3 regions of the Vogesella amnigena genome follow, and region 1 is predicted to be linked to each of the others. Evidence: riboswitches for the same ligand, from Rfam matches in the RefSeq annotation. Region 1 holds a riboswitch; each other region holds the start of a gene.

Region 1 (7,873 bases):
ATCCGGGGAACCAGCCCCTGCCCATACCCGGATGCGCCTGCGGCTTATCCGGGCTACCTGTCGGCTCCCGCAAAAACAAAAGGGTTGGCCGCATGCGGCCAACCCTTGCTTCACCAAAGCTCCCAGCTTACATGGCGATGTAGCGGTCCGGACGGTGGTTGAAACCGATCACCATATTCATCGCCACCGCCCCCAGAATCGAGCCCAGCAGCGCCGGCCAGCTCACCAGCAGCAGCGAGGTGGCCAGGATCAGCAGATCCAGCCCCAGCTGCAGCTTGCCGGCGCGGATGCCGTAACGGTCCTGCAGGTACAGCGCCAGGATGTTGAAGCCACCCAGGCTGGCCTGGTGTCGGAACAGCGCAATAAATCCCATGCCCATCATCAGCCCGCCCACCAGGCCGGTATAGAACGGATTCAGCCCGCCCAGGTGCAGGAACTGGCCATGCATGCTGGTGAATACGGACAACAGGCTCACTGCAATAAAGGTTTTCAGCGTGAAGCGCCAGCCCATGCGACGCCAGGCCAGCCAGTAGAACGGCAGGTTGATCACAAAGAAAATGGCACCAAACGGCAAGCCGGTGCGGTAATGCAGCAGGAAGGCAATGCCGGCGGTGCTACCGGTGAGCAGGCCGGCCTGCTTGAACATTGTCACCCCGAATGCCACCAGCAGAGTGCCGATCAGGATGGCCAGCACATCTTCCAGCAGGCTGTGGGTCAGGTGGTCAGGCGTGGCGTTCATGCTGCTGCGACTAAGAGTACTCATGATGGATATTGCAATGCAACAAAAGAAGCGGCCATTTTACTTTTCCACCCCAATTACCACCAGCATCCAGATCAAGAATCCACAAAAACGCAATTCAGTGCCACTTTGACAAAAATAACGCGCCTACAGCGCAATATTGCACCGTAGGCGCGTAACTACAGCCGTCTGCTTACTGCCCGCGCAGCCAGCCGGCCAGCGCACGGATATCTTCCGGCGTGGTGCGGCAGCAACCGCCGATGCAGCTGGCGCCGGCAGCGCGCCATTGCCTGGCTGCGTCGGCAAAGGCCTGCGGCTCGCTGCTGCCGTGCCAGGTCTTGGTCACCGGGTCATAGGCCTCGCCGGAATTCGGGTAGGTCAGCAGCCGCTTGCCACTGGCTTGCGCCGCAGCCTGCAGCAGCGGGGCAATGTGGCGCGGCGCGGTGCAGTTCACCCCCACCGCCACCACTTGCGCAAATGGCTCCAGCGCGGCGATGGCAGCGGCCAGCGGCGTGCCTTCGCTCAGGTTGGCATCGTCGCGGCAGGAGAAGCTGATCCACGCGGCAGCATGTGGAAACTCCTCTTGCAGCAGCCGTGCCAGCGCCACTGCCTCTACCTGGCAGGGAATGGTTTCGCAGGCCAGCAGATCCGGCCCGGCCGCCAGCAAGGCGGCAATGCGCGGGCGGTGGAAATCCATCAGCTGCTGTTCGCTAAGGCCATAGTGACCACGGTATTCCGAGCCATCGGCCAGCATGGCGCCGTAGGGGCCTACCGAGGCGGCCACCAGCGGCCGCATGCGGCCAACCCGGTTGTGCGCGTCGGCCCAGAAGGCATCGCGCGCCTCGCAGGCCAGCTGCACCGACAGCTGCATCAGCCGCGTGGCCTCCACTTCGTCGATGCCGCGCCGGGCAAAACCGGTAAAGCTGGCCTGGTAGCTGGCAGTAGTGGCCACGTCGGCGCCGGCCACGAAGTAGTCGTAGTGCACATCGCGGATCAGCTGCGGCTGCTCGATCAGCACTCGCGCCGACCACAGCGCGTCGTTCAGGTCGCAACCACGGCGCTCCAGCTCGGAGGCCATGGCACCGTCCAGTACGATGGGGGTGGTGTTATCGAATACGGCAAAGGGATCCTGCACTTGCTGCTCCTTGCAATGAAAAACCCCGGCCTGGGCCGGGGCGGGAATGCGTGACGCGGGAATCAGAGCTTGAAGCGTGCAACCAGCGATTTCAGCTCATCGCCACGCTGTGCCAGCATGTTGATGGTGGCCAGTGCTTCCTGCAGGCTGATATCGGTCTGCTGCGCCATCACGTTCACACGTTCGGCACTGCGCGCCATCTCGTTGGTAGCCACGCCCTGCTCTGCCGTGGAGGAGGTGATTTCCCCCATGCGCGAGGAAATCTCTTCGGCATTGGTCTTGATCACTTCCACCTTGTCGGCGGCCTGGCGCGACAATGCTACACCAGATGCCACCTTCTCGTTGGTGGTGTCGGCGTGTTCGATGGCCTCGCCGGTACGGCGGATCACGGTATCGATCATCTCGGCAATCTGCACGGTGGCGGTAGCGGTACGCTCGGCCAGCTTGCGCACTTCGTCGGCCACCACGGCGAAACCGCGACCGGATTCGCCGGCACGCGCGGCCTCGATGGCGGCATTCAGCGCCAGCAGGTTGGTCTGGTCGGCGATGTCGCGAATCACGCCCACGATGCCCTTGATCTGCTCGGACTGGCCGGACAGGCTGCCCATCACGTTATGCAGCGATGCCACCGCATCCTGAATCGACTGTACTTCGCGCTCCACCTCGGCCATGGCGCGATGCGATTCCACCGAGTTGGTGCGCGACTGCGCCACCAGGCCTTCGGTTTCGCCCACGTGGTCGGCAATGTGGTTGATGCTGACGGTGATTTCCTCGATGGTGGCCGCGGTAGCGGACAGCTCGGTGGACTGCACGCGGGAATCCTGGCCGATCTTTTCCGCCACGCGGCTCAGCTCGCTGGCGTCGCGCGCCAGTGCGTCGGACTCCTCGCGCACGGTGATGAACATCTCGCGCAGCTTGGCAACAAACTGGTTGAAGTCATCGGCAATCTTGCCCACTTCATCCAGATTGCCCACCGGCAGGGTCTTGGTAAGGTCGCCATGGCCGCTGGCCACTTCCTTCATTGCCTTGTGCAGGGTGCCCAGGCCGGACAACATGCGCGCCACACCGACATACGCGAAGATACCAGCCAGGATCATGCCGGCCACGGCCAGACCTACCATCACCATCAGCAGCTGGCGTACCGGCGCCATGGCAGCCGCATGCGGCACGGCCACACCCAGCAGCCAGGTCGTATTCGGTACCGGGAACAGCGCCACCATCTGCTTGCTGCCATCCAGCTCGGCAAACTGGATCTGGCCATCCTTGTTCAGCGCGTTCAGGTCAAAGCCCGGAATCACGTCGCTGATCTTCTTCAGACCGGAATCCTTCTGCGGATGGGCAATCACGTCGCCAGCGGCAGTAATCAGGAAGGCGTAGCCATCGCCCGGCAGCTTGGCGGCAGTCACTTCCTCCACCACCCGTGCCAGGGTCACGTCACCACCGGCCACGGCCACCAGCTGACCGCCATCCTTGCGCGCCTGGGCAAAAGTGATGATCGGGCGCTTGGTAGCGGCATCGATATACGGCGGCGAAGCGATTGGGCCGTTGGCATCCTTGGCCGCCAGGAACCACGGACGGCCAGTCGGGTCGTAGCCCGGCGGCACCGGCGAACCGCCGGTGAACTGGGTCATGGTCTTGTCCGGCTGGCCAACATACATGTCATCGAACTTACCGGCCTGCTGTGCCTGGTCGAGAATGGGCTTGAGTTCACCGGTACCAAAGCGCGGCAGTACCGATGCCACGATGGTCTGGCGCACCTGCACCCACTCGGAGACAAAGCTCACCTTGTTGTCGGCCGCCATCTTGATCTGGCCTTCGATCTGGCTCTCCAGCGTGGAGCTCATCTTCCAGTAGGCCACGCTACAGAAGACGACGGCCAGGGCTGCGATGACCAGCAGCACAAACGCCATCAGTTTTGCGCGCAAAGACATGATTGGTTCTTCCCCTGTTTATTGAATTATGGAGTTGGGTTTTGCTACAAACGAGGGCTGGCCTCGTTCCTTTTATAGTCAGAAATCAATTTCGTGTACTTTTGCTTGCGCCACCGTGCACAAGCTAACGACATTTGATTTAAAACAATTTTACATTTTCGATATGTTAGGTTTAAGCCGGAAAAATTTCCACTAGAAGCTGAAGAAAGTTCCCGATGGCCGTTCCCGGCAAGATGCCAGCCTTGCTAGCCCGCTCGCTGTGCACCACTCAAGGAGCACGGCCGTGGATTCGGCAGCAAGCATTCCGCGGCAAGCCGATCAGCAATTGCTGCAACTGCACATCGAATACTGTCCGACATGCGTTGACAGCCCGCGCCGGCTTCTCTAGATTGCGCCAAGCCACGCGGCCAATTTCACAGGTTGGCCGCCACCAGTGCAGGAGAGACTGCCCGGGCCTTGCGCCTGGCGGCAGCGCCGAAGGGGAATCGCCCCAGAAACTCTCAGGCAAAAGAACTGCTCTGGTCAGGCACTCTGGAGAGTAGGCCCGCAGCCGCGCGGCCTCGCCGAAGGCAGCATGGCCAGTACACACTGCGCCGCAATCTCTCAGGCAAAGGGACAGAGGGGGCATCGTCCGGTGATACCGGGCGGACGCCCATCCATCTGTCTGCCACACCCAGCAGACCGTCTGCCCGTCACCGCCCGTTTTGCAAGGCGCGGTGCGGCCAACCTTTTGCCGCCAGCGCCGGTGACCAAGGAGATACCCAATGTTTACCCAGGACATGCAGATTGCCGGCTTCGACGACGCCCTGTGGGCCGCCATGCAGGCCGAAGACCAACGCCAGCAGGACCACATCGAGCTGATTGCCTCCGAAAACTACACCAGCCCGCGCGTGATGCAGGCGCAGGGCAGCCAGCTCACCAATAAATACGCCGAGGGCTACCCCGGCAAGCGCTACTACGGCGGCTGCGAGCACGTGGACGTGGTGGAGCAGCTGGCCATCGACCGTGCCAAACAGCTGTTCGGCGCCGACTACGCCAACGTGCAGCCGCACTCCGGCAGCCAGGCCAATGCCGCCGTGTACATGGCGCTGCTGGAGCCGCACGACACCGTGCTTGGCATGAGCCTGGCCCACGGCGGTCACCTCACCCACGGCGCCAAAGTCAACTTCTCCGGCAAGATCTATCACGCAGTGCAGTACGGTCTGAATCCGGAAACCGGCGAGATCGATTACGACGAAGTGCAGCGCATGGCCAATGAATATCAGCCGAAGATGATCGTGGCCGGCTTCTCCGCCTACTCGCTGATCGTGGACTGGAAGCGCATGCGCGAGATCGCCGACAGCATCGGCGCCTACCTGTTCGTGGACATGGCGCACGTGGCCGGTCTGGTGGCTGCCGGGCTGTACCCTAACCCGATTCCGCACGCCCACGTGGTGACCACCACCACCCACAAGACCCTGCGCGGCCCGCGTGGCGGCCTGATCCTGGCTGCGGCCAACCTGGAGCTGGAGAAGAAGCTGAATTCGGTGGTATTCCCCGGCATTCAGGGCGGCCCGCTGATGCACGTGATCGCCGCCAAGGCCGTAGCGTTCCAGGAGGCGCTGCAGCCGGAATTCGTCGACTACCAGAAGCAGGTACTGGCCAACGCCCGCGCCATGGTGGCGGTGTTCCAGGAGCGCGGTTACAGCATTGTGTCCGGCAAAACCGACGACCACCTGTTCCTGCTGAGCCTGATCGACAAGGGCCTTACCGGCAAGGCTGCCGACGCCGCGCTGGGCGCCGCTCACATCACCGTGAACAAGAACGCGGTGCCGAACGACCCGCAAAGCCCGTTCGTGACCAGCGGCATCCGCATCGGCACCCCGGCCATCACCAGCCGTGGCTTCAAGGAAACCGAGGCGCGCCAGGTGGCGCACTGGGTGTGCGACATCCTCGACGACATCGAGAATCCGGAAGTGAGCGCGCGTGTAAAACGCCAGGTAGCGGAGCTGTGCGCCGCCTATCCGGTCTATCGTTAAATAGTAGTGAACGTTGCGGCCAACCCTGGCCGCAACGTATTGTCCAATAACACGGGCTTACCGCCTGTAAACCGGGCGCCGCCAACCCACGGCGGCGCCGCAACCAGACAAGAGAAGCAGCATGGCTATCAGTGTTTTCGACCTGTTCAAGATCGGCATCGGCCCCTCCAGCTCCCACACCGTCGGCCCGATGCGCGCCGCGCGGCAGTTTGTTGCCCGCCTGGAAAAAGACGGCTTGCTGGCCGCCACCACGCGCGTGAAATCGGAAATGTTCGGTTCGCTGGGCGCCACCGGCAAGGGGCACGGCACCGATACCGCGGTGCTGCTGGGTCTGGCTGGCGAACAACCCGACTTGGTCGATACCGACGCCGTGCCGCAGATACTGGCCACCATCCGTACCGACAAGGCCATCAACCTGCTCGGCCAGCAGCTCATCGCCTTCAACGAAGCGGAAGACCTGCTGCTGTACAAGCGCAAGGCCCTGCCCTACCACCCCAACGGCATGATCTTCGAAGCCTTCGACGCTGCCGGCAACAGCCTGTCCAAGCGTGCCTACTACTCGGTAGGCGGCGGCTTCGTGGTGGACGAGGCAGCGATCGATGCCGGCTTTGTGCCGCCGGGCGTGACCGAACTGAAGCACCCGTTCAAGACCGGTGCCGAGCTGCTGGCGCTGTGTCAGCGCCACGGCAAGAGCATCAGCCAGATCATGCTGGAGAACGAGCTGGCCTGGCGCAGCGAGGGAGAGGTGCGCGCCGGTCTGCTGCAGATCTGGCAAGTGATGCAGGGCTGCGTGCAGCGCGGCTGCAGCCACGAAGGCATCCTGCCCGGCGGCATGAAGGTAAAACGCCGCGCCGCCGACCTGTACCGCAAGCTCACCAATGCGCCGGAAGCCGCACTGCGCGACCCGCTGACGGTGATGGACTGGGTAAACCTGTACGCACTGGCGGTGAACGAGGAAAACGCCGGCGGTGGCCGCGTGGTAACCGCCCCCACCAACGGTGCCGCCGGCATCATCCCCGCAGTGCTGCATTACTACGCGCGCTTTGTACCGGGCGCCAACGACGATGGTGTGGTGCGCTTCCTGCTCACCGCCGGCGCCATCGGCATCCTGTTCAAACTCAATGCCTCCATCTCCGGTGCAGAAGTCGGCTGCCAGGGCGAAGTTGGCTCTGCCTGTTCCATGGCCGCCGGCGCACTGGCGGAAGTGCTGGGCGGCACGCCGGAACAGGCGGAAAACGCCGCCGAGATCGGCATGGAGCACAACCTGGGCCTGACCTGCGACCCGGTGGGCGGCCTGGTGCAGGTGCCGTGCATCGAGCGCAATGCCATGGCGGCGATCAAGGCCATCAACGCCGCGCGTATGGCACTGCGTGGCGACGGTCAGCACTTTGTGTCGCTGGACCGGGTGATCAAGACCATGCGCGACACTGGCCGTGACATGAGCAACAAGTACAAGGAAACCGCGCGTGGCGGCCTGGCGATCAATGTGATCGAGGTGCCGGTGAACATCGTGGAGTGCTGATGCCCATCTGCGGCCAACCCTGGCCGCAGACAAGACAACGCCCGCAAATGCGGGCGTTTTTCATGGGCAACCGTAAATACCGACTTAGCGGCTTGACCTCCAAGACGGCATCTATTCACCACGTAGGTTGCGGCCCTGCGCAGCGAAGCCCAACGTTTACCGCGTCAGGTTTTGTATCCGCTGCGCGGATGATGTTTGAAGTCGCCGGTTCCGCCCGGCGGACGGGCCAGGGGGCGTGCCGCCGCCCCCTCGCGACCCCGCTCGCCCCTTATGGTCCGCGAAACCCCGGCCAAAAAGGCATTCGCCAGGCGCCGGCAATTCGCCGTTTGCTAACGTCAAACGGCTCAGCTGCCGTCTTAAAACCTGGCGAACACCATTTTGGCCGGCGCTCCCCGTGGGGCAGTTTGGGCGCTTCACAACGTTGGCCGCAAATTTTGTTGCGGCATGACCGCCCAAACGGTATCTGCGGTGTTACGCGGTATCCGTTGCACACAAACAAAAAGCCCGGCATTGCTGCCGGGCTTTGCT
Region 2 (7,873 bases), on a different contig from region 1:
GATCAACCAGCTGATGGAGGTCTCCGGCAAGGGCCTGGCCGATGTGGCCAACGTGCTGTCGGCGCTGGCGCAAGGCGATCTGACCCGCACCATTACCGCTGATTACCAGGGTATGTTCGGCCAGCTGAAGACCGATACCAACCAGACCGTGGGGCGCCTGCGCGAGATCGTCGGCAACATCCAGGATGCCGCGTCTTCCATCAATACTGCTGCCCGCGAGATTTCCGCCGGTAACAACAACCTGTCCAGCCGTACCGAACAGCAGGCCGCCAGCCTGGAAGAAACCGCGTCCAGCATGGAAGAGATCACCAGCACCGTGAAACAGAACGCCGAAAACTCGCGCAAGGCCAACAGCCTGGCGGTTGGCGCTTCCGACATCGCCTCGCGCGGTGGGGTGGTGGTGGGGCAGGTGGTGTCCACCATGAACGAGATCAACCAGAGCGCGACCAAGATCGTCGACATCATCAGCGTGATCGACGGTATCGCCTTCCAGACCAATATCCTGGCGCTGAACGCTGCAGTGGAAGCCGCGCGCGCCGGCGAGCAAGGCCGCGGCTTTGCCGTGGTGGCGAGCGAAGTGCGCAACCTGGCGCAACGCTCCGCCGCCGCCGCCAAGGAGATCAAGGGTCTGATCGGCGATTCGGTGGACAAGGTGGAATCGGGTAGCCGCCTGGTGGACGAGGCTGGCCGCACCATGGAGGAAATCGTGTCCTCCATCCGCCGCGTGGCCGACATCATGAGCGAGATTTCCGCCGCCTCCATCGAGCAAAGCTCGGGTATCGAGCAGGTGAACCTGGCGGTGAGCCAGATGGACGAAAACACCCAGAAGAACGCTGCCCTGGTGGAAGAAGCGGCCGCCGCCGCCGAATCGCTGGAAGAGCAGGCCGGCGTGCTGCTGGATGCGGTGTCGATCTTCCACCTGGATGGCAGCCTGCGTCATGCCGGCAGCACCGCGCTGAGCGCCCCCAGAGCCGCGCCGGCCGTGGTTGCCAGGGCGCCGGTAGCGCCTGCCCCGGCGGTACGCACCCCGGCGGTGCAATCACCGCTCAGGCCGCAAGTGACGGACGAAGGTGAATGGGAGGAGTTCTGAGCACCACCGACAGTGATGGCGCGATTTTTCCGCGTGATCTGCACTTTTCTGAGGCAGATTTCCGCGCGGTAAGATCGCTGCTGTACCAGCGTACCGGCATCGCGCTGAGCGATGCCAAGAACCACATGGCGTATGCGCGGCTGGCCAAGCGGGTGCGCCACAAGGGCTTCAGCTCGTTTGCCGACTACCTGGCACTGCTATCCAGCGAGCAGGGCGCCGGCGAGTGGGAACACTTCATCAATTCGCTGACCACCAACCTCACCTCGTTCTTTCGCGAAAGCCATCATTTCGACATCCTGCGCCAGCACGCACAGCAGCATGCCGGCAATAGCGGCCCCTACCAGGTGTGGAGCTCGGCTGCCTCCACCGGCGAAGAGCCTTATTCCATCTTGTTTACGCTAGCGCAAAGCCTGGAGGGCCGTGATTATCGTATCGTGGCCTCGGATATCGATACGAACGTGCTGGGCAAGGCTGCCGCTGGCGTCTATGCGGCCGACCGGGTGGAAAAGCTTGATCCCGCCCTACTGCGCCAATTCTTCGTGCGCGGGGTCGGCAGCAATGCCGGCAAGGTGAAGGTGAAGGCGGCGTGGAGCCGGCAGATCGACTTTCGCCGCATCAACCTGGTGGACAGCCAGTGGCCGCAGCTGGAGCAGTTCGATGTGATTTTCTGTCGCAACGTGCTGATCTATTTCGATAAACCTACACAGGCCGGCATTCTCGAACACTTTGCCCGGCATCTGAAACCGCATGGCTTGCTGCTGCTGGGGCATTCCGAGAATATCCAGCACATCAGCACTACCTTTGAGCCCTGCGGCAAGACTGCTTACCGCCTGGCGCGGGGATAAGACGGCATGGGACAAGCGCGCAAGATTCGCGTGGTGGTGGTGGACGACTCGGCACTGATTCGAGAGTTGCTGAGCAAGATCATCAATGCCGCGCCGGACATGGAAGTCGTGGCACTGGCGCCGGATCCGCTGGCGGCGCGCGAGCGTATCCGCGAGACCAATCCGGACGTGGTGACACTGGATGTGGAAATGCCGCGCATGGATGGCCTGGAGTTCTTGCGCCGGCTGATGAGCCTGCGGCCAACCCCGGTGCTGATGATTTCCTCGCTCACCGCTGCCGGTTCCGATATTGCCCTGCGGGCGCTGGAACTGGGCGCGGTGGATTGTATTGAAAAGCCGCAGGTGGATATCAGCCGCGGCATGCAGGAGTATGCAGAGCTGATTTGCGACAAGATACGCACCGCCGCCGCCGCGCGGGTGCAGTTGCCTACCCGTTTCATCCAGCCACAGGTGCAGCCGGTGCCAGCGCTGGCCAATGCGCCCATCCTGCGCAAGGATGCGGTAATCGTGGTGGGGGCCTCCACTGGTGGTACCGAGGCGCTGCGCGAATTTCTCAGCGGCTTGCCGGTGAATACGCCGCCGGTGCTGGTGGTGCAGCATATGCCGGAAAATTTCACGCTGTCGTTTGCCAACCGGCTGGACCAGTGCTGTGCCATGACGGTGAGTGAAGCCACCGATGGCCAGCCGTTGAGCAGTGGCCATATCTATATCGCGCCGGGGCATTCCCACCTCAGCATCGTCAGGAGCGGCGGGCAGCTGTGTACCCACCTGGATCAGGGCGAACCGGTGAATCGCCACCGCCCGGCGGTGGATGTGCTGTTCGATTCCGCAGCCAGCCTGCTGGGCAAACGGGCGGTAGGGGTGATTCTTACCGGCATGGGCAAGGATGGTGCCGCCGGCATGTTGCGCATGCGCGAGGCCGGTAGCTACAACCTGGGGCAGAACCAGGCGACCTGCGTGGTGTACGGCATGCCGCGCGCCGCGTATGAAATCGGCGCGGTACACGAAGTGGTGCCGCTGCCGCACATGGCCGAGCGTGTACTGGCCTATCTGTGCGGCCAACAGAAGCGGGAGGTCTGATGCTTACCGGCCACGCGGCGCACCGCTATCTCGACAAACATTTCAACCGCAATGCCGCCAAGCTGTTGCCGGGCGAGTACCAGGCCACCGACGACGGCCTGCTGCTGGTGACCGTGCTGGGCTCCTGCGTTTCCGCCTGCCTGCGCGACCGGGCTACCGGTATTGCCGGCATGAATCACTTCATGCTGCCGGATCAGGGCAGCAGCAGCAGCGACCGCCTGATGCCGGCTCGCTTCGGCACCCATGCCATGGAGCTGCTGATCAACGACATGCTCAAGCTCGGTGCCAGCCGCCGCAGCCTGGAAGCCAAGGTATTCGGTGGCGGCAATGTGCTGGATGGCATGACCAAGGCTAATATCGGCCAGCGCAATGCCGGTTTCGTACGCGCCTTCCTGGCCCAGGAAAACATCCCCATCGTGGCGGAAGACCTGGGGGCGGATATCGCGCGCAAGGTGTATTTCTTCACTGACAGCGGCAAGGTGCTGATCAAGAAGATCCGCCCGCAGCACACTCTGGTGCAGGAAGAGGAAAGCTACCGCCGCCGCATCGACCGCGACAGCGAGAGCAAGGCCGGCGGCGACGTGGACCTGTTCATCTGAGCCAGTCGAGAGTGTTGACAACGTTCCTTTGCACTGCAAAAGAGTGTTGTTTTATCAACAGGAAGGCTGCCGACTCAAGCACTTGGCTAGAGCGGCCCGGCTTTGCCGGGGCCGGTTACGCATAAGCGGGTAGTTTGTCAGTCGCCAGGGTTGGCCGCATCTGCGGCCAACCTGCTACTGCTAGCGCTCCAGCAGCGGCAGCTTGTCTGTCACCGTGGCCCAGTGTTCATGGTCCGGCAGCGGCTCCTTCTGCTCCACGATTACCGGCCATACCCTGGACAGCTCGGCATTCAGTGCCAGCATGGCGTGCTGGGCCGGCGGCAGCTCCTCCTCGGTGGTGATGGCGTTGATCGGGCACTCCGGCACGCACAGCGTGCAATCGATGCACTCGTCCGGGTCGATCACCAGAAAGTTGGGGCCTTCGTGGAAGCAGTCCACCGGGCACACTTCCACACAGTCGGTGTATTTGCATTTGATGCAGGCTTCGGTTACAACGTGCGTCATTTTTCGCCCTCCAGCGCAGCCCGTGGTGGCCGCCTCTGCTGATTATTGTTTGCCAGCCCGCATATGTCTGCTTCTGATTCCACCTATCGTGGCCGCTTCGCGCCCAGCCCCACCGGTCTGTTGCACGCCGGCTCGCTGACCACGGCAGTCGGCAGCTACCTGGAAGCTCGCAGCCGGGGCGGGCAATGGCTGCTGCGCATGGAAGACCTGGACCCGCCACGTGAAATGCCGGGGGCTGCGGCCAACATCCTGCGCACGCTGGAAGCCTTCGGCTTTGAATGGGACGGCGAGGTGGTGTACCAGAGCCAGCGTCATCACCTGTACCGCGCGGCGCTGGATCAGCTTGTCCGCCAGGGCGACGCCTACGGCTGTGCCTGCACCCGCAAGGAAATCAGCGAACAGGGGCGGCGTGGCGTGGATGGCATGGTCTACCCCGGTACCTGCCGTCACGGCGTGGCTGCAGGGCGCAGCCCGCGTGCCTGGCGGCTGCGGGTGCCGGATGCCGAACTGGGCTTCGACGACCGGCTGCAGGGCTATTACGCGCAACAGCTGCAACGCGACATCGGCGATTTCGTGCTGCTGCGTGCCGATGGCTTCTGGGCCTACCAGCTGGCGGTGGTGGTGGATGATATCGAGCAGGGCATCAGCGATATCGTGCGTGGCGCCGACCTGCTGGTGTCCACCCCGCGCCAGCTGTGGCTGCGGCAGTGTCTGGGCAGCGCGATGGTCAGCCATTGCCACCTGCCGCTGATGGTGAATGCCGCCGGCGAGAAGCTTTCCAAGCAGACGCTGGCGCCTGCCATTTCCCCAGCGTTGGCCGCACAGGAGCTGCGGCTGGCACTGCGGCGGCTGGGCCATGTCGCACCGCCGGAGGTGCAGAGCCTGGCGGAACTGTGGCAGTGGGCGCGCGGCAGTTGGTCATTGTCCACAGTGCCGGTAGGCCCGGTAGTGATCGAATAACTGCCTAAACGCTTGGCGCTAAAGCGATTTATCACGTGCTGCGGCAAGCGACTTGTCGCAAGTGTCTGAAAACTGGGCAAAACCCGACTTGCCAAGCGGGCTTTGGGCGACGATAATCGCCGCATTCCGCAGGAGAGTGCAGCCGCAGGGCTGCCGCCGAAGGCGCAAGTGCACCCGCAATCGCTCAGGCAAAAGGACTGCAAGAATCGGGCCGCAAGGCCTGCTGAATCTGGAGAGCGGCGCATAACGCGCCCACCGAAGGGGCTAACGGCGCAATGCCGGAAAATCTCAGGTGCATGGACAGAGGGGTGTGAGCTAGCGGAAAAACTCACTCCGAGGACTTGCCCAATGACGGCCCCGAAACGTACCCCACTGTTTGACGCGCATATTGCTGCCGGTGCAAAGATGGTTGACTTTGCCGGCTGGGAAATGCCCATCCATTACGGCTCGCAGCTGAAAGAACATGAAGTTGTGCGTAACGACGCCGGCATGTTCGACGTGTCCCACATGACCGTGGTCGACATCAGCGGTAGCGACGCCAAGGCCTGGCTGCAAAAGCTGATCGCCAACGACGTGTCCAAGCTGGGCTTCGAAGGCAAGGCCCTGTACTCCGGCATGCTCAACGAGCAGGGCGGCGTGGTGGACGACCTGATCGTGTACCTGGCAGCCAATGGCTACCGCATGGTGATCAACGCCGGCACTACCGAAAAAGACCTGGCATGGATGGAAAAGCAATCCGCCGGTTTCGACGTGAAACTGCAAGTGCGCCGCGACCTGGCCATGCTGGCGGTACAAGGCCCGCAAGCCATTGCCAAGGTCTGTGCCGTGAAGCCGGACTGGGCTGAAGCCATCCAGGGTCTGAAAGTATTCCAGGGCCTGCCGTTCGGCGAGTGGTTCGTGGCCCGCACCGGTTACACCGGTGAAGACGGCCTGGAAATCATGATTCCGGCTGCCGAGGCCATCAATTTCTTCAATCAGCTGCAGGCAGCCGGCGTAGCGCCGATCGGCCTGGGCGCGCGCGACACCCTGCGTCTGGAAGCCGGCATGAACCTGTACGGCCACGACATGGACGAAACTGTGTCGCCGCTGGAAGCCGGCATGGGCTGGACCATTGCCTGGAACCCGGAAGAGCGTGACTTCATCGGCCGCAAGGCACTGGAAGCCCAGAAAGCCGCCGGCGTGGCCATGAAACAGGTTGGCCTGGTGCTGGAAGGCCGCGGCGTGCTGCGCGAAGGCCTGAAAGTGGTGGTAGAGGGCGCGGGTGAAGGCATCATCACCAGCGGCACCTTCTCGCCGACCCTGAAGCATTCCATCGCCATCGCCCGTGTTCCGGCTGCTACCGGCGCCACCGCTCTGGTGGACCTGCGTGGCACCCTGACCGAAGTGCGCGTGGTGAAAATGCCGTTCGTGCGCAACGGCAAGAAAGTTTTTGAATAAGCTGGTGTATAACGACGTGGCGAGAGCGTCACCCCGGTACTACCCAATCAAGATCCAAACTATCTGCATCAGGAGAATCACATGAGCAACATCCCCGCCGAACTGAAATACGTATCCAGCCACGAATGGCTGCGTCTGGAAGCTGACGGTACCGTTACCGTGGGCATCACCGAGCATGCACAAGAGCTGCTGGGCGACATCGTGTTCGTGGAACTGCCGGCAGTTGGCAGCGCACTGGGTGATGGCGAGCAGGCTGGCGTGGTGGAATCGGTAAAAGCCGCTTCCGATATCTACGCGCCGATCGCCGGCGAAGTGCTGGAAGTGAACGCCGAACTGGAAGCAACTCCGGACCTCGCCAACAGCGAGCCGTACGGCGCAGGCTGGTTCTTCAAGATCAAGCCGGCCAACGCCGCCGATCTGGACAAGCTGCTCGACGCCGCTGCCTACGCAGCCGAAATCGGCGCCTGATCGAATTGCCCTGCCGTCTCTCGATGGCGGGGCTTTTGTTTTTTTGAATCAGGATTCCGCCACGAAAACCACGAAAAGACACGAACGATAAATTAGCAGTCACATCCGTACGATGCGACCTGTCAGGGTGGGTTCGTGTGATTTCGTGGTTTTCGTGGCCAAGATCCTGGTTCTTTAATGACGGAACCGAAGACATGTCGCTCTCGCAACTCTTCAATCATCAAGAATTCATCGAACGCCACATTGGCCCGTGCGAGGCCGAGAAGGCCGAGATGCTGGCCTACGTAGGTGCTGCCTCGCTGGAAGACCTGGTAGCGCAGACCGTGCCGGCCAACATCCGCTTCAACCGCGCGCTGGACATCCCGCCGGCGCAGCGCGAAGCCGACGCCCTGGCCGACCTCAAGGCCGTAGCCAGCAAGAACGTGGTGAACAACTCCTTCATCGGCCTGGGTTACTACCCGGTGCTGACCCCGGGCGTGATCCTGCGCAACGTGCTGGAAAACCCGGGCTGGTACACCGCCTACACCCCGTACCAGGCTGAAATCGCCCAGGGCCGCCTGGAAGCGCTGCTGAACTTCCAGCAGATGATCATCGACCTGACCGGTCTGGAAGTTGCCAACGCCTCGCTGCTGGACGAAGCCACCGCCGCCGCCGAAGCCATGGCCATGGCGCGCCGTGTGTCCAAGTCCAAATCCAACCAGTTCTTCGTGGACAGCCGCGTGCTGCCGCAGACTCTGGATGTGATGCGTACCCGTGCCGAATACTTCGGCTTCGAGCTGGTGCAGGGCCACCCGGAAGAAGCCGGCAACGGCGAATACTTCGGCGTGCTGTTCCAGTACCCGGGCGAATCCGGCGAGCTGCTGGATCTGACTCCGTACATCGCTGCGGCC
Region 3 (7,873 bases), on a different contig from region 1:
CACATGCACCACCACCAGCAGCAGCAGCACGTTGAACCAGGCGCCGTGCCAGTCGCTGATCAGTTCCGCCAGCTCGCCATCCAGCAACCTGGCCAGCGGCCCATCATACAAATAGCTGTCGGTATCCACCGCAAACAAGCCCAGGCACAGCTGCAACAGCAATGCGGCCAACATAGCCAGCACCATCAGCGCCCCCAGCGGGTTGTGGCCGGCATGCGCCTGTTGCTCGCCGCGCAGGTATGCAGCAATAGCCGCCGGGCCCCGCACAAAGCTAGCAAACCGCGACGTCTCGCTACCCCACAGCCCCCACAGCAGGCGAAACAGCAGCAGTACCAGCAGCCCGATACCCAAGCGGGTATGTAGCATCAGCTGCCCCTGCTCGCCGCTCCACCACATTGCCCCGAACAAGGCCACCAGTAGCCAGTGAAACAGCCTGGTCGGCGCATCCCATACTTTCACCCGGTCCCGCATTGCCACACTCCTTTACTTTGCTGCTGCATTTTACCGTTAGCGGCTGCGGCCGGCACGCACCGCCGCTGGCCACGGCACAGACTGCGGTGCAGCAAAATCGGCTAGAATAGCCGCTCGTTGCCGCTTCAAGGCTGGCGCCGTTTCACACCAAGGAGAATTCCCAAGATGTTCCAGTCCGCCCTTATCCAGGATCTGCAAGCACGTGGCCTGATCGCACAGCAAACCGATGCGGCAGCCCTCGACGAACTGCTGACCAAGGAGAGCGTGACTCTGTATTGCGGCTTCGATCCGACCGCAGACAGCCTGCATATCGGCAGCCTTGTACCCATTCTTATGCTCCGCCGTTTCCAACAGGCAGGACATAGCCCCGTTGCGCTGGTTGGCGGCGCCACCGGCATGATCGGCGACCCCAGCTTCAAGGCCACCGAACGCAAGCTGAACACCCCGGATGTGATTGCCGGCTGGGTAGACAAGATCCGCGACCAGGTATCGCCGTTTCTGTCGTTCGAAGGCGCCAACGCCGCCATCATGGCCAACAACTACGACTGGTTTGGCGGCATGGGCGCGCTGGAGTTCCTGCGCGACATCGGCAAGCATTTCTCGATCAACCAGATGATCAAGAAAGAAGCAGTGCAGCAGCGCATCAGTCGTGAAGATCAGGGCATCAGCTACACCGAATTCAGCTACAGCCTGCTGCAGGGCTATGACTTTGCCGAACTCAACAAACGTCTTGGCTGCAAACTGCAGATCGGCGGCTCCGACCAGTGGGGCAATATTACCGCGGGTACTGACCTGACTCGTCGACTCAACCAGGAGCAGGTATTTGGTCTGACCATGCCATTGGTCACCAAGTCCGACGGCACCAAGTTCGGCAAGACCGAGTCCGGCACTATCTGGCTGGATGCCAAGAAGACATCGCCATACGCGTTCTACCAGTTCTGGATGAACACCGCCGATGCCGACGTGTACAAGTTCCTGCGCTACTTTACCTTCCTGTCGCTGGACGAGATCGCCGCCATCGAGGAGCAGGACAAGAGCAGCGGCGGCAAGCCGCAGGCACAGCGCATCCTGGCGGAACAGGTAACCGCGCTGGTGCATGGCCAGGCCGCAGTGGAGGCCGCGCAACGGATCAGCGCCAGCCTGTTCAGCGGCAGTGTTGCCGACCTGACGGAATCCGACCTGGCACAGCTGGCGCAGGATGGCATGCCCAGTGTCCAGCTGCCACGCGACAATGCCGGCCTGATCGACACCCTGGTGGCAGGCGGCCTGGCCAAGTCCAAGTCTGAGGCCCGCACCTTCATCCAGAGCGGCGCGGTGAGCATCAACGGCTACAAGGCAGACAGCCTGGAACACCAGATTGCCGATGGTGAGCGCCTGTTTGGCCAGTACAGCCTGCTCAAGCGCGGCAAGAAGAACCACACCCTGATCTGCTGGCAGTAAACCCGCTGCCACACCCCCAACGGGGCCGGCGCACGACAGCATCACCTGTTACGCGCCGGCCCCGTTTTGCTGCCGCCATCCCGCGCCAGCCCCACCGCAATCGGTGCCATCTCCTGCTGCCCGCCGGCAAATACTATGCAGTTTGCGTGCTTGCAGCTATATATTGATAAGAATTCATTCAAACTCGTTTTGCCGCCTATCGCCGTCTCGCCACACCTCGACCTGACCTGAAATGCCCATACAGGGGGCACGCAACAAGAAAGGCGACCTAGACTCATGCGACCACCACCCAGCAGCCATCACGCTCGCTTGCTGCGCACCGTCTGGCCTTTTGTGCTGGTGGCCATACTGCAGGCTGCCGTCAGCGGCATCAGCCTGTACATGCTGTCGAATGTGCGCGCCTATGTCAGCGGCGAGAGCCTGTGGTCGAAGGGGCAGAAAGATGCCATTCACTATCTGAAGCTTTATGCCGACAGCGGCGACCCGCTGCTGTTTCAGCGTTACCAGCAAGCCATCGCCATTCCGCTGGCGGACCGTGACGGCCGACAGGCGCTGGATGCCGCCGAGCCTGATCTCGCGCGCGCCGGCAGCAGTTTCATACAGGGCGGCAACCACCCGGACGACGTCCCCGGCATGATCTGGCTGTACCGCAATTTCCGCCACGTCAGCTACCTGAAAACCGCCATCCAGCACTGGACCGCCGGCGACCATCACCTGCTGCAGCTCACCGAGCTTGCGGCCAGCATGCATGCCACCTTCAGCCACCACCGCCCCAGCCCTGAGGAAATACGCAGCTGGGCGGCGCAGATCCGCCACATCAACGAACAGCTCACCCCGCTGGAAAAGGCCTTCTCCGATTCGCTGGGGGCCGCCTCCCGCTTCATCCAGCAGCTGCTGCTCACCGTCAACGTACTGGCCAGTGCACTGCTGGTCATGCTGGCAACCCGGCGTACCAGCAAGCTATTGCGACAGCGCACCGCATTCGAACAAGCCCTGAACGAAGAAAAGGAACGCGCTCAGGTTACCCTGGCCTCGATTGGCGATGCCGTCATCACCATTGATGAAGCCGGCTTCATCTCCTACATGAACCCGGCAGCCGAGCAGCTCACCACCTGGCTGGACGAACAGGCACGCGGACTGCCGCTGAACTCCATAATCCGCATGCTGGACGAGCAGAACCAGCAACAAGACGGCCAGCTGCTGGAAGAGATACTGAGCGGAAAAACCAGCGGCAGCAGCCAGCATGCCCAGCTGATGGTGCGCCTGGACGGCAGTGCCATTGCCATTTCCCTGGTTGCCGCGCCGATCTTCAGCCATGGCCGTGTCAGTGGTGCGGTACTGGTGCTGCACGACATGACCCGCGAGCGCCAGTACGTTGCCAACCTGTCCTGGCAGGCCAGTCACGATGCGCTCACCGGCCTGGTAAACCGCCGCGAATTCGAGCAGCGCCTGGAGCTCGCCATCGAGCGGCAGGCCAGCAGCAGCAAGCCGGTAGAACATGCGCTGATGTTTCTCGACCTGGACCAGTTCAAGCTGGTGAATGACACCAGTGGACACGCAGCCGGCGACGAGCTGCTGCGCCAGATCTGCACCCTGCTGCAAAAACAGTTGCGTGACGGGGACACCCTGGCCCGGCTGGGCGGCGACGAATTCGGCATCCTGCTGGAGCACTGCCCTGCCATTCATGCCGGCCAGATTGCCGAGGCGTTGCGGCAAACCGTGCAGGATCTGCACTTTGTCTGGCAGGGCCGGCCGTTCAATACCAGTATCAGCATCGGGCTGGTGCATCTTAGCCGGCCACTCAGCACCCTGGCCGAAGCCCTGCGCGCTGCGGATGTCGCCTGCTACATGGCCAAGGAAAAGGGGCGCAACCGGGTGCAGGTCTACCATCCGGACGACTCGGAACTATCGATGAAGTACGGCGAGATGGCCTGGGTGCAGCGCATCCACCTGGCACTGGAGGAAAACCGCTTCCGTCTATACATGCAGCAGATCGCGCCGCTGCACGAAGAGGCGTCCAGCGGCGTCCATATCGAGTTGCTGCTGCGGCTGCACGATGAATTCGGCCGCCTGGTACCGCCGATCAGCTTCATCCCGGCGGCGGAGCGTTACGGCCTGATGCTGCTGATCGACCGCTGGGTGGTGCAGCAGGCATTTGCCACCCTGGCTGCCAGACAGCATTGCCGTAAGGGGGCCCCCATTGCCACCTGCGCCATCAACCTGTCCGGCAACAGCATCGGCGACGATGCTTTTCTCGATTTCGTGCGCGAGCAGTTCCGCCAGCATGCCATTGCACCGCACAGCATCTGTTTCGAGATCACCGAAACCAGCGCCATCGCCAATCTCAGCGATGCCACGCGCTTTATTGCCGAGCTGCAGCAGCTGGGCTGCCGTTTCTCGCTGGATGATTTCGGCTCCGGCATGTCATCGTTCAGCTACCTGAAACACCTGCCGGTGGACTACCTGAAGATCGACGGCAGCTTCGTCAAGGACATGCTGGACGACCCCATCGATCACGCCATGGTGGCAGCCATCAACCACATCGGCCACGTGATGGGCAAGCGCACCATCGCCGAGTTCGTCGAAACGCCGCAGCTGATGCAGGCCGTTGGCCTGCTGGGCATCGATTATGCCCAGGGCTACGCCATCATGCGGCCGCAACCCTTCACCTGCGACTGCGAATTGCAGACAAACTTTCCGCATGGTTGCCAACCGCTGACAGATGCACTGAACCAGGACCGCGACGCCGAGACGCGCTGACCGCAGGCCGACTGTGGCAAAAACACATCAATTCCCATATAAATCAGCAATTTATTTTTACAGCGACATGCGAAGGCCGCCCCTGACGGCATTGCCATAAGCGACCGCTTTCATTTTGACCGCGACGCAAATCCACCTATTTTCCTCCCGGCGCAATCCCCACCGCCAGGCGCCCTGCCATCGCCATGGCCAGGCGCTCCACCGGCGGCATTGACGCCCGACAACCCGCTCTCTAGATTGGGTCGCAGCCACATCAGGCAGACAGGAGAGATCGCCCGGTTGCAAAACCAGCGGCGGCGCCGAAGGGGAATCGCCCCGAAAACTCTCAGGCAAAAGGACTGTCTGCCCAGGCTCTCTGGAGAGCAGGCGCCCGCATGGCGCCTCGCCGAAGGCAGCACGGTGCGTACACGCGCACCCAATCTCTCAGGCACACGGACAGAGGGGGCAAGCAAGGTCGCTAGCGACCACCCACCCCCATTTACCGGGCTTGCGGCCAAGGTTGGCCGCAGCCTTTGTCTGGAGAGCGCCATGTTTACCCGTGATATGCAGATTGCCGGCTTCGACGACGCCCTGTGGGCCGCCATGCAGGCCGAAGACCAACGCCAGCAGGACCACATCGAGCTGATTGCCTCCGAAAACTACACCAGTCCGCGCGTGATGCAGGCCCAGGGCAGCCAGCTCACCAACAAGTACGCCGAGGGCTACCCCGGCAAGCGCTACTACGGCGGCTGCGAACACGTGGACGTGGTGGAGCAACTGGCCATCGACCGTGCCAAAGCGCTGTTCGGCGCCGACTACGCCAACGTGCAGCCGCACTCCGGCAGCCAGGCCAATGCCGCCGTGTACATGGCGCTGCTGGAGCCGCACGACACCGTGCTCGGCATGAGCCTGGCCCACGGCGGCCACCTCACCCACGGCGCCAAGGTCAACTTCTCCGGCAAGATCTACCACGCGGTGCAGTACGGCCTGAATCCGGAAACCGGCGAGATCGATTACGACGAAGTACAGCGCATGGCCAATGAGTACCAGCCGAAGATGATCGTGGCCGGCTTCTCCGCCTACTCGCTGATCGTGGACTGGAAGCGCATGCGCGAAATCGCCGACAGCATCGGTGCCTACCTGTTCGTGGACATGGCCCACGTAGCTGGCCTGGTAGCCGCCGGCCTGTACCCGAACCCGATTCCGCACGCCCACGTGGTGACCACCACCACCCACAAGACCCTGCGCGGCCCGCGTGGCGGCCTGATCCTCGCTGCGGCCAACCCGGAGCTGGAGAAGAAGCTGAATTCGGTGGTATTCCCCGGCATCCAGGGCGGCCCGCTGATGCACGTGATTGCCGCCAAGGCGGTGGCATTCCAGGAGGCGCTGCAGCCGGAATTCGTTGATTACCAGAAGCAGGTGCTGGCCAACGCCCGCGCCATGGTGCAGGTGTTCCAGGACCGTGGCTACAGCATCGTCTCCGGCAAAACCGACGACCACCTGTTCCTGCTGAGCCTGATCGACAAGGGCCTTACCGGCAAGGCGGCCGACGCCGCGCTGGGCGCCGCCCACATCACCGTGAACAAGAACGCGGTGCCGAACGATCCGCAAAGCCCGTTCGTGACCAGCGGCATCCGTATCGGCACCCCGGCGATCACCAGCCGTGGCTTCAAGGAAACCGAAGCGCGCCAGGTGGCGCACTGGGTGTGTGACATTCTCGACGACATCGAGAACCCGGAAGTGAGCGCGCGTGTAAAACGCCAGGCTGCAGAGCTGTGTGCCGCCTTCCCGGTATACCGTGAAACCAGCGGGAGCTGATCATGGCCCTCAGCGTGTTTGATCTGTTCAAGATCGGCATCGGCCCGTCCAGCTCGCATACCGTCGGCCCGATGCGTGCCGCGCGGCAGTTTGTCGCCCGTCTGGAAAAAGACGGTCTGCTGCCGGCAGTGGCCAGCGTGCGCTGCGAGCTGTTCGGCTCGCTGGGCGCCACCGGCAAGGGCCACGGCTCCGACATTGCCGTGCTGCTTGGGCTACAGGGCGAGCTGCCGGACGAAGTGGATACCGATGCGGTGCCGGGCATGGTGGCGGCGATTCGTGACAGCAAGCGGCTGCGGCTGCTTGGCAGCCACGAAATCGCCTTTGCCGAGGGTGAACATCTGGTGCTGCACAAGCGCAAGACACTGCCCTTTCACCCGAACGGCATGACCTTTGAGGCGCGTAACGATCAAGGTGAAGTGCTGGACAAGCGCGCCTACTACTCGGTGGGAGGTGGCTTCGTGGTGGATGAGGCGGCAATCGATGCCGGCTTCACCCCACCGGGCAGCGAGGAGCTACGCCACCCGTTCAGCAGCGGCGCCGAACTGCTGGCGCTGTGTCAGCGTGAAGGCAAGAGCATCAGCCAGATCATGCTGGAAAACGAGCTGGCCTGGCGTAGCGAGGAAGAAGTGCGTGCCGGTCTGCTGCGTATCTGGCAGGTAATGCAGAACTGCGTACAGCGCGGCTGCGCACAGGAAGGCATTCTTCCTGGCGGCATGAAGGTGAAACGCCGTGCTGCCGACCTGTACCGCAAGCTCACCAATGCCCCGGAAGCCAGCCTGCGCGACCCGCTGACGGTAATGGACTGGGTAAACCTGTACGCACTGGCGGTGAACGAGGAAAACGCCGGCGGCGGACGAGTTGTCACTGCGCCCACCAACGGTGCTGCCGGCATCATCCCTGCCGTGCTGCACTACTACGCGCGTTTTGTGCCGGGTGCCAACGAGGATGGCGTGGTGCGCTTCCTGCTCACCGCTGGCGCGATCGGCATCCTGTTCAAACTCAATGCCTCCATCTCCGGTGCCGAAGTCGGTTGCCAGGGCGAAGTCGGTTCGGCCTGCTCGATGGCAGCCGGCGGCCTTGCCGAGGTAATGGGCGCGACGCCGGAGCAGGTGGAAAACGCCGCCGAGATCGGCATGGAGCATAACCTGGGCCTGACCTGCGACCCGGTGGGCGGCCTGGTGCAGGTGCCGTGCATCGAGCGCAACGCCATGGCGGCGGTAAAGGCCATCAACGCGGTGCGCATGGCACTGCGCGGCGATGGCCAGCACTTTGTGTCGCTGGACCGGGTCATCAAGACCATGCGCGACACCGGCCGCGACATGAACAGCAAGTACAAGGAAACCGCGCGTGGCGGCCTGGCGATCAATGTGATTGAGGTGCCGGTGAATATCGTGGAATGCTGATG

What was found. Region 1 has a riboswitch for glycine ahead of glyA (serine hydroxymethyltransferase). Riboswitches for the same ligand answer to the same signal wherever they lie in the genome.
Region 2: another riboswitch for glycine. It lies ahead of gcvT (glycine cleavage system aminomethyltransferase GcvT); the one in region 1 lies ahead of glyA (serine hydroxymethyltransferase).
Region 3: another riboswitch for glycine. It lies ahead of glyA (serine hydroxymethyltransferase); the one in region 1 lies ahead of glyA (serine hydroxymethyltransferase).

The regions. Positions count from the first base shown of each region.
Region 1 is NZ_JBHRYH010000015.1:6,563-14,435, reverse strand. It holds gene ACFOKJ_RS06955 (YitT family protein) at 128-763, opposite strand; gene mmuM (homocysteine S-methyltransferase) at 933-1,874, opposite strand; gene ACFOKJ_RS06945 (methyl-accepting chemotaxis protein) at 1,937-3,805, opposite strand; glycine riboswitch at 4,232-4,331, shown strand; glycine riboswitch at 4,333-4,428, shown strand; gene glyA (serine hydroxymethyltransferase) at 4,570-5,823, shown strand; gene ACFOKJ_RS06935 (L-serine ammonia-lyase) at 5,945-7,345, shown strand.
Region 2 is NZ_JBHRYH010000043.1:33,145-41,017, reverse strand. It holds gene ACFOKJ_RS13865 (methyl-accepting chemotaxis protein) at 1-1,090, shown strand, start outside; gene ACFOKJ_RS13860 (CheR family methyltransferase) at 1,075-1,935, shown strand; gene ACFOKJ_RS13855 (protein-glutamate methylesterase/protein-glutamine glutaminase) at 1,942-3,015, shown strand; gene cheD (chemoreceptor glutamine deamidase CheD) at 3,015-3,614, shown strand; gene fdxA (ferredoxin FdxA) at 3,795-4,118, opposite strand; gene gluQRS (tRNA glutamyl-Q(34) synthetase GluQRS) at 4,182-5,078, shown strand; glycine riboswitch at 5,198-5,288, shown strand; glycine riboswitch at 5,298-5,392, shown strand; gene gcvT (glycine cleavage system aminomethyltransferase GcvT) at 5,427-6,515, shown strand; gene gcvH (glycine cleavage system protein GcvH) at 6,597-6,983, shown strand; gene gcvP (aminomethyl-transferring glycine dehydrogenase) at 7,178-7,873, shown strand, end outside.
Region 3 is NZ_JBHRYH010000042.1:45,236-53,108, reverse strand. It holds gene ACFOKJ_RS13660 (cytochrome b/b6 domain-containing protein) at 1-471, opposite strand, end outside; gene tyrS (tyrosine--tRNA ligase) at 637-1,911, shown strand; gene ACFOKJ_RS13650 (EAL domain-containing protein) at 2,188-4,671, shown strand; glycine riboswitch at 4,924-5,022, shown strand; gene glyA (serine hydroxymethyltransferase) at 5,200-6,468, shown strand; gene ACFOKJ_RS13640 (L-serine ammonia-lyase) at 6,471-7,871, shown strand.